Regions from separate parts of the Bacillus sp. SH7-1 genome, predicted to be linked through region 2. Evidence: predicted binding sites of a transcription regulator. Region 2 holds the regulator's gene; each other region holds the start of a gene.

Region 1 (3,523 bases), on a different contig from region 2:
ATTTCAAGCGAAAGTAACGTGGGAACAAGGGTTGAAAGAAACTATTAAATGGTTTCGTGAAGAAAACAATGGCTAAGTCACTATCGATTATTATACCTGTATGTAATGAAGCGGATACGATTTCAGATGTTATTCAATCGGCAAAAGGATTAAATCCAGTAGAGATTATTGTAGTAGCAAACGGCTGTAATGATGGTACAGAAGAGGTTGCTGATCGTTTAGGCTGTAAAGTAATCAAGTATACAGAGCTACTGGGGAATGATGTGGGCCGTGCAGTTGGCGCAAAACACGCGATAGGTGATGTATTACTATTTATAGATGGAGATTTTGCCATTCAAACTTCAAAGTTACAATTATTCCTGAATCCAATTTTACATGATCAGGCGGACATTGTTTTAAATAATTTGGATGCATTATTTTTCAAGAAACAAAAACCGCACTCCGTGACAGTATGGCGCCAAATATTAAATGCAATGTTAGAGCGTGAAGAGTTAAAAATTGATTCTTTATTATCTGTACCTCATGCGTTGACGAAAGAAGTTGTTCAAAGTATTGGATATGAATGTTTTGTTAATCCTATTGTGGCTCACTTACGACTAGTACAAAGCGAATGGAGAATTAGTCGTCATTGCGCAATTGACGTTATTACGCCGAATAAATTTCGGCCGACCGAGCATGCTGCATATGGAACAAGCCTCTCCCAATCTGAAAAACGAATGATAGGTGATCATATAGAAGCTGTAGCAGAGCAGATAGTAGATAGCGATGAGCGCGGAAGATATCATGATGGAAATAGGAAAAGAGAAAGTGTCTATCATACTTTAGATTTTGAAGATTTTTATCAAGGGTGGGGCGCTACGTCTCATTTGTATAAGGGAAAGCAATTATCGGTCATTATTCCTGTACAAGATGAAGAGAAAACAATTGGAAACGTTATAGAAGAGCTTCGCAAAATTGAACCTTTTGAAATCATCGTTGTTGTAAATGGTTCGTCTGATAAAACAGCAACGATTGCAAAAGGCAAAGGAGCAACGACAATTGTATATAAAGAAGCACTCGGAAATGATGTGGGGCGCTCACTTGGAACGTATTTTGCAAAAGGAGAAATTGTGTTATTTATAGACGGTGATTTTGTTATTCCAGCGAGTGAGCTATATCCTTTTGCAAAAGCTATTGCAGATGGAATGGATGTCGCATTAAATGATCTAAATTATTATTTAGATTTAAGAGTACCGCTTCATCTTGTAACTGCATTTAAATACGCATTAAATTTAGCTTGTGATAGAAAAGATTTAGGAGTAGGCTCTCTTATTGCTGTGCCTAATGCGTTTAGCCAGAAATGTTTGAAAGAAATTGGGTATAGGTCTTTACTGGCACCGTGTGTAGCCCAAGTAAAAGCTATTCTTTCAGGATTTGAAGTCGCATGTGTAAGTCGTGTTGAGGTCGATAAGATGAACCGTATTCGTCCCAGTGAACATTTTGCAAAAATAGGTCATCCGCCAGCTGTACTCCGAATTATTGGTGATCATATAGAAGGGTTAGAGCAATTAATTGTATTAACAGGCAGTCGTGGTGGATTCCATGATGGAAATAGAAAAAGGGATATTCTATAGGTAACAAAAAAAGTGTACAACATATGTACACTTTTTTGCTCTGTTATAAAAACTATAACAGATTAGGAGATAAGAGTATTACAGCTCTACAATGGGTATTGTTCTTATATTACAAAATAGGACTCGTATATAAGAATACCAAAAAAATACAATTAAGGAAAGGGTTAATTTTAAAGACTTTTAAATGAAGTTAACACTATACATATAGTAGTTTGCTCAATATTTCACAAACATGTCACAACTATTTCGTTCACTTTCACTAAAAAGTAGTATTCTAAGTGTGTAAGCTGTTATATAAAAAATCTTAGTCCTGTACTAATCAAAAATGGAGGAGATTAGGATGACTCAAGTATTAGAAAATGTTAAAAACGCATGGGAAAACTTTAAAGGTGAAAAATGGAAAGCAGAGATTGATGTTCGCGATTTCATTTTAAATAATGTAAACGTTTTCGAAGGGGATGAATCTTTCTTAGCGGGAGCAACTGAAGCAACGAAACAACTTTGGGATCAAGTAATGGATTTAACAACGAAAGAACGTGAAAACGGTGGCGTTCTTGACATGGATACAAAAATCGTTTCTTCTATTACATCACACGAACCAGGATATTTAAATAAAGATATTGAAAAAGTAGTCGGTTTCCAAACTGAAAAACCATTTAAACGTTCTTTACAACCATATGGCGGTATTCGTATGGCGGAACAAGCTTGTGAATCTTATGGATACGAAATGGATAAAGAACTTAGTCGTATTTTTAGAGATTGGAGAAAAACTCATAACCAAGGTGTATTCGATGCATACACACCAGAAATGAGAAATGCACGTAAGTCAGGTGTTATTACTGGTCTTCCAGATGCATACGGACGTGGACGTATTATCGGTGACTATCGCCGCGTAGCGTTATATGGTATTGATCATTTAATTGAAGCGAAAAAAGCTGATTTAGATTTAACTGGCGGTGTAATGAGCGAGGATACAATGCGTTTACGCGAAGAGTTATCTGAGCAAATGCGTGCACTTCAAGAATTAAAACAGATGGCTGCTTCTCATGGCTTTGATATTTCTAAGCCAGCAACAAATGCACAGGAAGCATTCCAATGGTTATACTTCGCATACCTTGCAGCAATTAAAGAGCAAAACGGAGCTGCAATGAGTCTTGGACGTACTTCTACATTCTTAGATATTTATATTGAAAGAGATTTAGCAAATGGTACTTTAACAGAAGAAGACGTACAAGAAATTGTGGATCACTTCATTATGAAATTACGTCTTGTGAAATTTGCAAGAACACCTGATTATAATGAATTATTCTCTGGTGACCCAACTTGGGTAACTGAGTCTATCGGTGGTATGGCATTAGATGGTCGTCCATTAGTAACAAAGAACTCATTCCGTTTCTTGCATACATTAGATAATTTAGGACCAGCTCCAGAACCAAACTTAACAGTTCTTTGGTCTAAACAATTACCACAGAACTTTAAAAACTACTGTGCGAAAATGTCTATTAAAACATCAGCAATTCAATATGAAAATGATGACATTATGCGTGCTGACTACGGCGATGACTACGGAATTGCTTGTTGTGTATCTGCAATGAGAATTGGTAAACAAATGCAGTTCTTCGGCGCACGTGCAAACTTAGCAAAAGCATTATTATATGCGATTAACGGTGGTAAAGATGAGAAATCTAAAGCACAAGTTGGTCCTGAGTACGCACCGATTACTTCTGAAGTATTAGATTATGAAGAAGTTATGCATAAGTTTGATATGACAATGGAATGGTTAGCGGGTCTATATTTAAACACATTAAATGTTATTCACTACATGCACGATAAATATAGCTATGAGCGTATTGAAATGGCACTTCATGATACAAATGTTCTTCGCACAATGGCAACAGGTATCGCGGGTC
Region 2 (3,523 bases):
AGACAAATAGAAGAGTACCAGGATAATCAATTAAAGCATTCTCTAAGATTTCTTTACTATTTAAATCAAGATGGTTTGTAGGCTCATCGAGAATTAATAAATTCGATTTTTGCATCATAAGTTTTGCAAGAGCTAACCGAGCCTTTTGTCCACCACTAAGAGAAGAGACAGGCTTTAGTACATCATCTCCTGTGAATAAGAAGTTACCTAATATCGTGCGAATTTCTTTTTCAGGTTGCAGTGGATATTCATCCCATAGCTCATTTAAAACGCGCTTAGAAGATGTTAAATTAGCTTGTTCCTGATCATAATAGCCAACAGATACATTGGATCCGAAAGAAACATCACCATGTAATAATGGTAACTTATTCACAATAGATTTTAACAGTGTGGATTTCCCAATTCCGTTTGGACCAACTAAAGCAACGCTATCTCCGCGAGTTAAGCGCATTGTTACATGTTCAATAATTGGATCCTTATCATAGCCGATGGTTGCATCCTTTACTTGTAAAACATCATTTCCACTTTGTTTTTCGATATCGAAGTGGAAGGAAGCTGACTTAGAGTCACCTAATGGTCTTGTTAATAATTCCATTCGGTCTAATTGTTTCCGGCGGCTTTGCGCACGTTTTGTCGTAGATGCACGAGCTATATTTTTTTGAACGAAGTCCTCTAGCTTAGCGATTTCATCCTGTTGTTTTTCATAACGTTTCATTTCTTGCTCGTATAGTGCTGATTTTAAGTCTAAATATTTACTGTAGTTACCAACAAATCGTCTACTTTCTTTATTCGAAATTTCATATACTTGTGTAACAAGTTTATCTAAGAAATAACGGTCATGGGAAACGATTAGTATTGCGCCAGGATAACCTTGTAAATATTGTTCAAGCCAAGTTAATGTTTCGATGTCTAAATGGTTTGTAGGCTCGTCCAAAATAAGTAGGTCTGGTTTCGTTAATAATAATTTACCGAGAGCTAATCGTGTTTTTTGTCCACCGCTTAATGTAGAAATCGTCGTCTGGTGCGTTTCAACTGGGAAGCCAAGACCACTTAAAATCGAACGGATATCTGCTTCGTACTGATAGCCACCTTGATCTTTATAATCTAATTGTAATTGGTCATAATCAGCTAATAATCTTTCATATGTAGCCTCGTTTGAAAAGTTTTCTTCTTTTCCCATCTCTTGCTCTAGCCTTCGAAGTTTTGTCTCCATTTGCTGCAAGTGTGTAAAGACGGTTAACATTTCATCCCAAATTGTTAAAGACGTTTCTAACCCGGTATTTTGGGCTAAATATCCGATTGAGACATCTTTCGGTTTTATAATTTCGCCACCATCATGAGATAGCTCACCAGCTATTATTTTTAATAATGTAGATTTTCCGGCTCCATTTCGTCCGACTAATGCGATACGATCTTTCGTTTGAACTTCCAATTTTATGTTTGCAAGAATCGTTTCTGCACCGTATAATTTCGAAAGCGCGTTTACTTGTAATAAAATCAATGTTTTCACCTCAAATAATTTCTTAACTTTGCCATGTTTATATTTCTCAATCATACTAAAAATAGTGTATAGTTTAAAATACAGAGAGAATACTTCTTCTTTCTATTATACAAGGAATTTAATAAGTGCTAAACTTCTGTATTTGATTAAAGCATATGAATAAAGATAGGAAGAGAGGAGAGGTTATATGGAGCAGCAGAAAATTCCACAAGCCACTGCTAAGAGATTGCCTCTATACTATCGATTTATCCAAAACTTATCTCTGTCTGGTAAGCAACGTGTTTCATCTGCCGAATTAAGTGAAGCGGTAAAGGTTGATTCCGCAACAATTCGAAGAGATTTCTCATACTTTGGAGCGTTAGGGAAAAAAGGATATGGATATAACGTAAATTATTTATTATCATTTTTCCGTGAAACACTCGACCAAGATGATATAACACGTGTAGCGCTTATTGGAGTAGGTAATTTAGGGACCGCTTTCTTACATTATAATTTCACGAAAAACAATAATACAAAAATTGAAATGGCGTTTGATGTTAGTGAAGAGAAAGTTGGAACAGAAATCGGAGGCATTCCTGTATATCACTTAGATGAATTAGAAGAACGTTTATCAACTGATATACAAGTGGCAATATTAACAGTACCCGCTACAGTAGCGCAATCTGTAGCCGATAGATTGGCAGAAACAAACGTGCATGGTATTTTGAATTTCACACCAGCACGCTTAAATGTGTCAGACAATATAAGAATTCATCATATTGATTTAGCAGTGGAGTTACAAACACTTGTTTACTTTTTAAAAAATTATCCACAATAAAACGCAGAGGAAGCGACCTCTGCGTTTTATTATTGTTTTTTCTTTGTGAATTTAACTAAGATAAGGCGAAGTGCCAAATTAAAATCAATCGTTGCCATAACTGCAAATAGTATTGTCCACATATTCCAAATTGTATCTGTTACGTTCGTAATGGCGAAGCGTGTAAAGATACATCCTAGAAGGAAGTACAATGCAGCCATGAACAATGGTGAGTTTCTCATACTAAAAATCCTCCGATAAAGCCTTGCATTTCTTCAGCTTCTTTAATCATTTCTTGAATTTGTTCGTTACTCACTAAAACTTGAGCAATTGCAACTAATGTATTCATTGCAACATGAGCTGCAATCGGAACGATAATACGCTTCGTTTTTACATATAAGAAGGCGAATACGAGCCCCATAGCAGTGTATACCAATAAGTGAGTAAAATCAAAATGAATCGCCGCAAATACAAGGGAACTAATGATAGCGGCAATAAAGAAGTTAAACTTCTTATAAAGTGTACCAAATAAAATTTTTCTAAATACGATTTCTTCCAAAATAGGTCCTATTATAGAGATGACGATAAGGAACCAAGGTGTCGTTCTTGCGATATCCATGAGTCTTGCTGTATTTTCAGATCCAGGTTTAATACCTAATACATACATTTCAATCATACCAGCAATACTTTGCGAGAAAAATGCTAAGAAGAACCCGATAAAAATCCAACCGATCGTAGCTGGAACAGTAGAACGCTTTGTATCTAAATGTCTGTCGCGAATATCTGTTCTAAGTAACCAAAGTACGATACATAATGCAATAAAGAAGCTAATGATTGCCCAGTGACCAGTTATGAGTTGAAATTTCTCTTCCCTAGTGAATCCCCTGTTATCATAAAGTCCAGTTTTCAGGAGAAGTGGTAATCCAGCAATTGATGATAACTGCATTAAAATGTATGTAACGATAACCCACCAATATTGTTTTTTCAAATGGTTTAACCATCCTTTCTAACTCTAGTGTATGAGATAAGGTAGGATAACATGTAAAGATGCTACCTACGATATAAACTTTACTTACATTATGTTTTTTTTGTAAATCCTTGTTTGAAATTATAATAGAAGACAGGAGAAAGTTGTGTGTGTAGCGAAAACAACTTAGGGTGTCCTTTCATATTGTAACATACGAGTAGTGGAAACAACGATTCATATAGTAAAGGTAGAAGAAGAG
Region 3 (3,523 bases), on a different contig from region 2:
TATATCCAGAAGGGCTTGGTGGAGGAGATATAAAATTACTTTCGTTACTTGGATTTATAGTGGGACTGAAAGGGATTTTTCTGATTTTATTTTTAGCATCTTGCTTTAGTCTTTGTTTCTTTGGAGCTGCTATAATATTAAAACGTATGAAAATGAGGACTCAAATTCCGTTTGGCCCTTTTATTAGCCTTGGGGCGATATGTTATATGTTGGTCACATATACAAAATAGAGAGGGGATAGAAAATGAATGTATATATGGATGATCAAAGAAGTTGTCCATACGGGTATGTGCCGGAAACGACAGTAGAATGTGCCTTACAAATAGTTCGGGATTATGATGTGAATATTCTTTCCCTTGACTTTAATATGGGGTGGGGAGAAAAAAGTGGATTAGATTTTGTAGAAGTTTTTTGTAAAGAGGGTTTATATGTAAATGAAATCCGTCTTCATACGAATGATGTCATCGGTATGTACAAGATGAAACAGAGGATTAATAAGGGGAAGAAAGAAGGAGAGATAAATCCTCACCTTGTTGTTACATATGTGGGGAGCTAAAAACTCCAAAGTAAAACTTTGGAGTTTTTAATGTTTCATATGAGCTTGCAGAGGAATGATTTCTTCTTGTTGAGCTGATACTAATTCAGTTTCTTCTTGTTTCACGTCAGGTGCTTTCTTTGTTAAGTAATGGTATACCATACCGACAAATACAGACCCGCCAATAATGTTACCGATTGTAACTGGAATTAAGTTATGAATAGCACCTGCAAAAGAAATTGTCTCCGGATGCGGTGAAACTAAAGATAAAGCAAACAGTGATAAGTTTGCGATGCTATGCTCGTAACCAGATAAGAAGAATGTGAAAACAAGCATCATCATCATCATAATTTTTGCTGTATCACCTTTAACTTGAGAAGGTAAGAAACAAGCAAGACATACGAGCCAGTTACATAAAATGGCTTTAAAGAATAATTGTATTGTAGGTGTATTCATCTTTCCTTCAACGACTTTATTCATTAAATGACCGTGATCGATTGCTTCGAAAATGCCAGTCGCGTAAAAAAGTAAGGCAAAGAATAAAGCACCAGCTAAGTTACCTGCATAACAAGCAACCCAGTTACGAAGTGTATCAGAAATCGTTGTTTCTTTTCTTAAAGTGGCCACTGTGAAATACATTGTATTTCCAGTAAACAATTCAGCACCACCATATATAATAAGTACGAGAGCAATTCCGAAAAACATAGAAGCTGCTAAATAAGTTGCTGGTGAATCTGCAATGTGAAAAAAGTTACCTAATTTAAAACATAGAACAATAATAAAACCGATATAAATACCCGCAAGTGCTGCACGAATGAAATATTGCATTGGGTTTGTATCTAGTATTTGTTTTTTGGTTTTAGCAAGTTTGACAACATAATCTAATCCTTGTTCTAGCATGAGTAATACGCTCCTTTAGTACATCATCTATAAATACTCCTTATATGAATAAAGTACATGGATTCGGTTGTAGTTTCAATAAGTTTGTGCAATGTTTCACAAAAAGGACATACATGCATAGAGAAAACGCTTACAAAAAATAGTATAATGGAATTTTTTTGGACATTGAGAGGGGGGGAAGGGAAAAAAAGAAAAAGCGCTGTAATTACAGCGCTTTTTCGTCTAAATTCTTTTCTACTTTTACTTCTACTTCTTTCGAGAAGAACCAACCGCCAACTGCGATTCCAACTAATACAATCCAGAATGTAAGCTTCCATGGTGTAGATTCTGGGAATGAATGTGGAATTACATTTAATGCAGGGTGTGCTAACGTATAAACTGCTAGTTTCACACCAACCCAACCTACAATTAAGAATGCTGCAGTTTCAAGTCCTGGTTTACGTTTCAATATTTGTACGAAAGCAGTTGCTGCAAATCGCATAATGATTAATCCGATAAGTCCACCTACAAAGATAACAACGAATTGTCCTGTATCAAGGCTTCCAATTGTACCTAATCCTGTTTTCGGTAAAGTCATTGCTAATGCAACGGCAGCTAAAATAGAATCAACTGCAAAGGCAATATCTGCAACCTCAACTTTAAATACAGTCCACCAAAAGTTCTCTTGTTTTTTCTTTGCTTCTTTTTCTTCTGTTTCTTCATCCGTATTCTTTTTAACATACGTTTTAAATAAATGATTACCAGCGATAAACATAAGGTAAATTGCACCGATTGCTTGCACTTGCCATACATCGACTAAGAACGAGATCATGAATAACGATCCGAATCGGAAAACAAATGCCCCCGCTAATCCGTAAAATAGTGCTTTTTTACGTTTTTCTTCTGGTAAATGTTTTACCATAATTGCAAGAACAAGCGCGTTATCAGCCGCTAAAATCCCCTCAAGTGCAATTAGGATGAGTAATACCCAACCATACTCCAATAATAATGATACATCCATGTACATTCTCCTCTCATTTCTATAAGTACTAAATAAGTGAAGAATTTCCCCACTATTTAGTTTCCCCATACTCCTGCCTATTAACTTTGGAAGAATTTGGTAGTGAATACAAAAAAGACCTCTGCCGTTAATAGGCAAAGGTCTTGCTAGACATATGTAATGAAAATGCCAACAAAGCCGGAAGAACTAAGTTCTACGTAATGACGACTTTGTTTCCAAGAAACATTCTTGGACGCTACTCCCCTTTGGAGATATGCTATTGTATTCTCATTATATGGATAATTTATACGGTTGTCAACCTGTTAAAATATCTTCATTCGGATATTTTATTTTCCGGTTCTTTTTACGTGCAAAGGAAAAAGCCAATGTTAAAGGTCCCATTTTCCCAAAAAACATCATAAAGATAATAATAGCTTTTCCAATCATAGTTAGGTGGGGGGTGAAATTCATACTGAGGCCAACAGTCCCAAATGCTGAAAATACTTCGAAAGCACTCATTAATAGAGGAACTTGCTCAGTAATACTTAAAATTAAAATAGCGAAAAAGATAAATGAAATAGAAATAATAGTGATGGTCAATGATTTGACAATGAGAGTATCTTTAATTGATTTTTTAAATACGACAATATCATCTTGTTCTTGTAAAAATTTAAATACCCCAAAAAACATGATTAAAAATGTTGTTAACTTAATCCCACCACCAGTTGAAGCGCTACCAGCACCAATAAACATAAGGAGCATCATTAATAGTAAGGAAGGTTTGGATAATGCAGAAATATCAACCGTATTAAATCCGGCAGTTCGCGTTGAAATGGCTTGAAAATAAGCAGCCATTCCCTCTTCAAATGGGCTAAAGCCTCTCATAGAAAGAGAATTGTGGAACTCGAATATAAAAATAAAAACAGTCGCAATAATATTAATGATTAGAGTAGAAGAGAGCATAAGTTTTGAGTGTAATGTAAGGTTTTTAAAATTTTTCTTTCTCTTTATATCTACGATTACTGTAAAACCAATCCCACCTAAAATAATGAGGGAGGAAATAACGAGATTGACAAGAACGCTATGAGAATGGGACATTAAATTATCAC
Region 4 (3,523 bases), on a different contig from region 2:
GAAGAACGAGAGATTAACGGTGTGTATCAATTAACTGATGGAAAGGATTTTTATATAAATAACTTTGATATTTCAAATGATGGGACAAAGGTTGTATGTATGGCTACACCAAGCCTAAACGATCATATGAATGGTGATCTATATATATTAGATGTTGAAGCTGAGGAACTGCAAAAGATGAATGTAGATAAGTTGTTGGGCGGGAGCGTTTGCTTTTCTCCTGAGGGCAGCAAAATATGTTACTCAGCAAGCATAAGAGAGAAGGATTACTATAGAAATCATATACAAGATAATACATTAGAGATATATGATATGAATACGGGAGAGGTAATTCAACCTTTAATAAATTTTGATAGTACGGTTATGCCATTACAGTGGACAGCTAAAGGGATTTTAATTAGATGGCAGGATAAAACGAATTATCGTATTGGATTACTAGCTGAAGAGGGCACTGTGAAAACATTAAGCGAAAAAATAGATGGCTTTATAATGGATGTCTCTATAACAAGAGAAGGAAATCATATAACCTATAGTAAGGCTATAACAAATGAAACCTTTGAAATTTATTTAGACGACAAAAAAATAACGAATGAAAATAGCTTTTTCGAAGGAAGGCTTAAAAGTAACAGAGAAGTCATCTCATGGCAAAGTAGTGATGGTCTTGAAATAGAGGGTGTTCTATCAACACCAGTAGAGTTTGAAACAAATAAAAAATATCCCTTATTAGTAGTAATCCATGGTGGTCCAGCTTGGGCATCCTTTCCGATATTTTCAGACTGTTTCAATGAGAAATATCCGATTGAACAGTTTATCGAAAAAGGCTTTATCGTTTTAGAACCAAACTATAGAGGAAGTTCTGGTTATGGTAATGAATTTTTAAAAGCAATTTATAGAAAACAAGGAATTGCTGATTATGATGATATTATATCTGGAGTGGATGAACTAGTTGAAAAAGGGATGGTAGATAAAGAGAGAGTAGGAGTTATGGGATGGAGCAACGGGGGATATATATCAGCTTTCTGTTCTACGTTTAGTAATAGATTTAAAGCTATTTCAGTTGGGGGCGGAATTACGAACTGGAGTACTCATTATGTAAATACAGATATTCCTTACTTTATTAGAATGCATTTAGGAAATACTCCATGGAATGATCCAGAGATATATAAGAAAACATCACCAATGACATATATTAAATCAGCCTGTACGCCTACCTTAATCCAACATGGCGAAAAGGATGCAAGAATACCAATTACAAATGCATATGAATTACATCAAGGGTTAAAGGATGTGGAAGTTGATACAGAGTTAATTATATTTAAAGGAATGGCATATAGTCCTAATCAGCCGGGAATGAATGTAGCTATTATGAAACAGAATTTGAGCTGGTTTTCACACTATATTCTTGGGGAAAGTATGAAAAATTTTAGTACTATATAATGGATATCGGCATAGGTATTTTCGTTGTGCAACCGAGTTAGATTGTTGTAAACTGCGTTTAAATCATTATTGGGAAGATTTAAATGATTATAAGATTTGGAGTAAATAAGAAAGAGCCTATAATCAGGCTCTTTTTCTTATTTATATTTTAAAAGTAAACTGTTACTACGCAGTTTTACTTAATTTATATGTTTCATGGTTGTTTTTACGGAAAAGTTTAGGGAAAACATAGCCATCTAATCCAATACGTCCGGCATTATGACCTGCAACTAAAATGAACATAGTTAAAATAAGCAGGTTTGGATTTACACTAACAGTTCCGCTTAATAAAAATGAAAGGTTCATTATGATTCCGAAAAATGCAGCTGTTTTTGTTAATCCGCCTAAAATCAAACCTAGACCTACTAAAATTTCTCCCCATTGAACTAAAAAGCTAAATAGGTCTGCGTTTGGAAGAACAAAATGTTGAAGAAAATCTGCCCACCAACTTTGTACTGCAGGGTGGTCACCTGATGCCTGAGCGATAGCACCCTTTAGAAAACCACTTGCGTCAAAAGATTGTCCGAAAACTTTACCTATCCCAGCAGTGAGCCATGCATATCCTATGTAAAGCCGTAAAAGTAATAATATGAAAGTAGCACGTTTATCAGTTCTTAAAAAATTGATAACCATTGAAATCCCTCCAATATTGTATTTACAGGTTTATTATATATCCATTGTGAGAAGATTCACAATGGATATAATGTGAACAAAAATAGTGTTTTTATAAAAATAAAGAAGGCATATAACAATCATATGTTATATACCTTCTTTATTATATATTTAGTAATTTATTTAGGTAATGTAAATTTAGCTTTTTTACCTTGTGAAATATCTTTAGCTTCTTTATTTCTCATAGGACCTAACTCAATCTCAAAGCTTTTGTCTTTCCAAATCTTTTCATACTGCTCTTGATCTAAAATAAATACTTGTAGTAACTCTCCAGATGTTCCTGTTTTAACTGCAGCGTTATAGTCGTAATTTAGTAGCATACCTTCATTAATCGTATATTGTGTACCATCATTCACTCTTAATGTAGAGCTTATAGGAGATAGTGAAACATCTTGAGTATCTTTGTTATCAAGCTTGAATTTCACCGTTAATAGAACAATACCATTTTTGAAATTTGCAAAGCGTGGTGCTTCAACTGAATTTGGTGTGAATTGAGTAAATTGGTATCCGTCTAATGTAACATTAACAGCACCTAATTCTTGGCTGTTATTAATACTTGATTTCTCTTTTAACATTTTTTTATCGCCCATGTTATTAGCTGTAGCTTTATCTTGGTAGAAAGTTTTATCTGTTGCAACCTTTTCAGCACCTTGCGTATTTAAACTTAATGAAAAGCTTCCAGGGCTTCCGATTGGAGCATCGAATTTTCCTTTATTAGCTTGTGCAGTTGGGACTGTGACTGAGACTGTTGAGAGACTTGAAATTTTCGCTAGATCATCTTTTCCGAATGGATACGCGATATAACCAGAAATAGTTTCTCCTGCTTTTACTAAGTAATCATTCGTTGGAGCAAGCTTAGTTGGTAGCTGATCTTCTTTTGGAATTAAGTCTTTATAGTTACTATATACTTTCTGAGCACCAGTAAATGACATGTCCAATGCTGGCATATAATAGATATCTTTAGCTGAACTATTTTTTACGCTATAGTTCACAAGAATAACTCCGCCCTCTGTTTGACGGTTAAATGGAATGTTAAAGTCCGTATGGAATCCATTTAATTCAACTAATGTATAACTGTTCATTGATACTGAAACATCTTCAGCTTTATAGACTTGTGGTTCCTTATTTTCAAAAAGAGCTTTTGTTTTCCCGCCTGTTTCTTTTTCCATGTAGGAAATCAGTTTAGAATAATCGCTGGAGCTAGTAGCGGTATTTTCCGTCTTTTTATCTTCAGTTTTCTTGTCTTCGGATTTTTTTTCTTCAGGTTTATTTTCTTTCGTTGTATCCGTTTTTTCTGTCTTATTTTCTTTTTGTTCTTTATTTGCCGTATCGCTTTGACCACATCCAGTTATTACGAAAGCTGCTACGATTACTG

The links. The regulator Rex, encoded in region 2, represses fermentation and respiration genes when NADH is low (regulators of the CRP and FNR family bind a similar motif). The targets are predictions, from matches to a motif close to TTGTGAAATATTTCACAA.
Region 1: the regulator Rex is predicted to act here: its motif matches at 1,826-1,843, upstream of pflB (formate C-acetyltransferase).
Region 3: the regulator Rex is predicted to act here: its motif matches at 1,520-1,537, upstream of DN390_RS11950 (formate/nitrite transporter family protein).
Region 4: the regulator Rex is predicted to act here: its motif matches at 2,154-2,171, upstream of DN390_RS18675 (DoxX family membrane protein).

The regions. Positions count from the first base shown of each region.
Region 1 covers NZ_QNUD01000037.1:49,225-52,747, forward strand. Annotated here, with positions in the region: gene DN390_RS24735 (NAD-dependent epimerase/dehydratase family protein) at 1-76, shown strand, start outside; gene DN390_RS24740 (glycosyltransferase family 2 protein) at 69-1,613, shown strand; partial or broken gene DN390_RS31400 (hypothetical protein) at 1,582-1,801, shown strand; gene pflB (formate C-acetyltransferase) at 1,954-3,523, shown strand, end outside.
Region 2 covers NZ_QNUD01000031.1:10,204-13,726, reverse strand. Annotated here, with positions in the region: gene DN390_RS22650 (ABC-F family ATP-binding cassette domain-containing protein) at 1-1,501, opposite strand, end outside; gene DN390_RS22645 (redox-sensing transcriptional repressor Rex) at 1,689-2,318, shown strand; gene DN390_RS22640 (YdiK family protein) at 2,348-2,539, opposite strand; gene DN390_RS22635 (CPBP family intramembrane glutamic endopeptidase) at 2,536-3,285, opposite strand.
Region 3 covers NZ_QNUD01000010.1:31,359-34,881, reverse strand. Annotated here, with positions in the region: gene DN390_RS11960 (prepilin peptidase) at 1-230, shown strand, start outside; gene DN390_RS11955 (cyclic-phosphate processing receiver domain-containing protein) at 245-556, shown strand; gene DN390_RS11950 (formate/nitrite transporter family protein) at 584-1,435, opposite strand; gene DN390_RS11945 (TerC family protein) at 1,641-2,435, opposite strand; yybP-ykoY riboswitch at 2,526-2,691, opposite strand; gene DN390_RS11940 (TrkH family potassium uptake protein) at 2,730-3,523, opposite strand, start outside.
Region 4 covers NZ_QNUD01000021.1:82,974-86,496, reverse strand. Annotated here, with positions in the region: gene DN390_RS18680 (S9 family peptidase) at 1-1,437, shown strand, start outside; gene DN390_RS18675 (DoxX family membrane protein) at 1,603-2,109, opposite strand; gene DN390_RS18670 (DUF5068 domain-containing protein) at 2,268-3,523, opposite strand, start outside.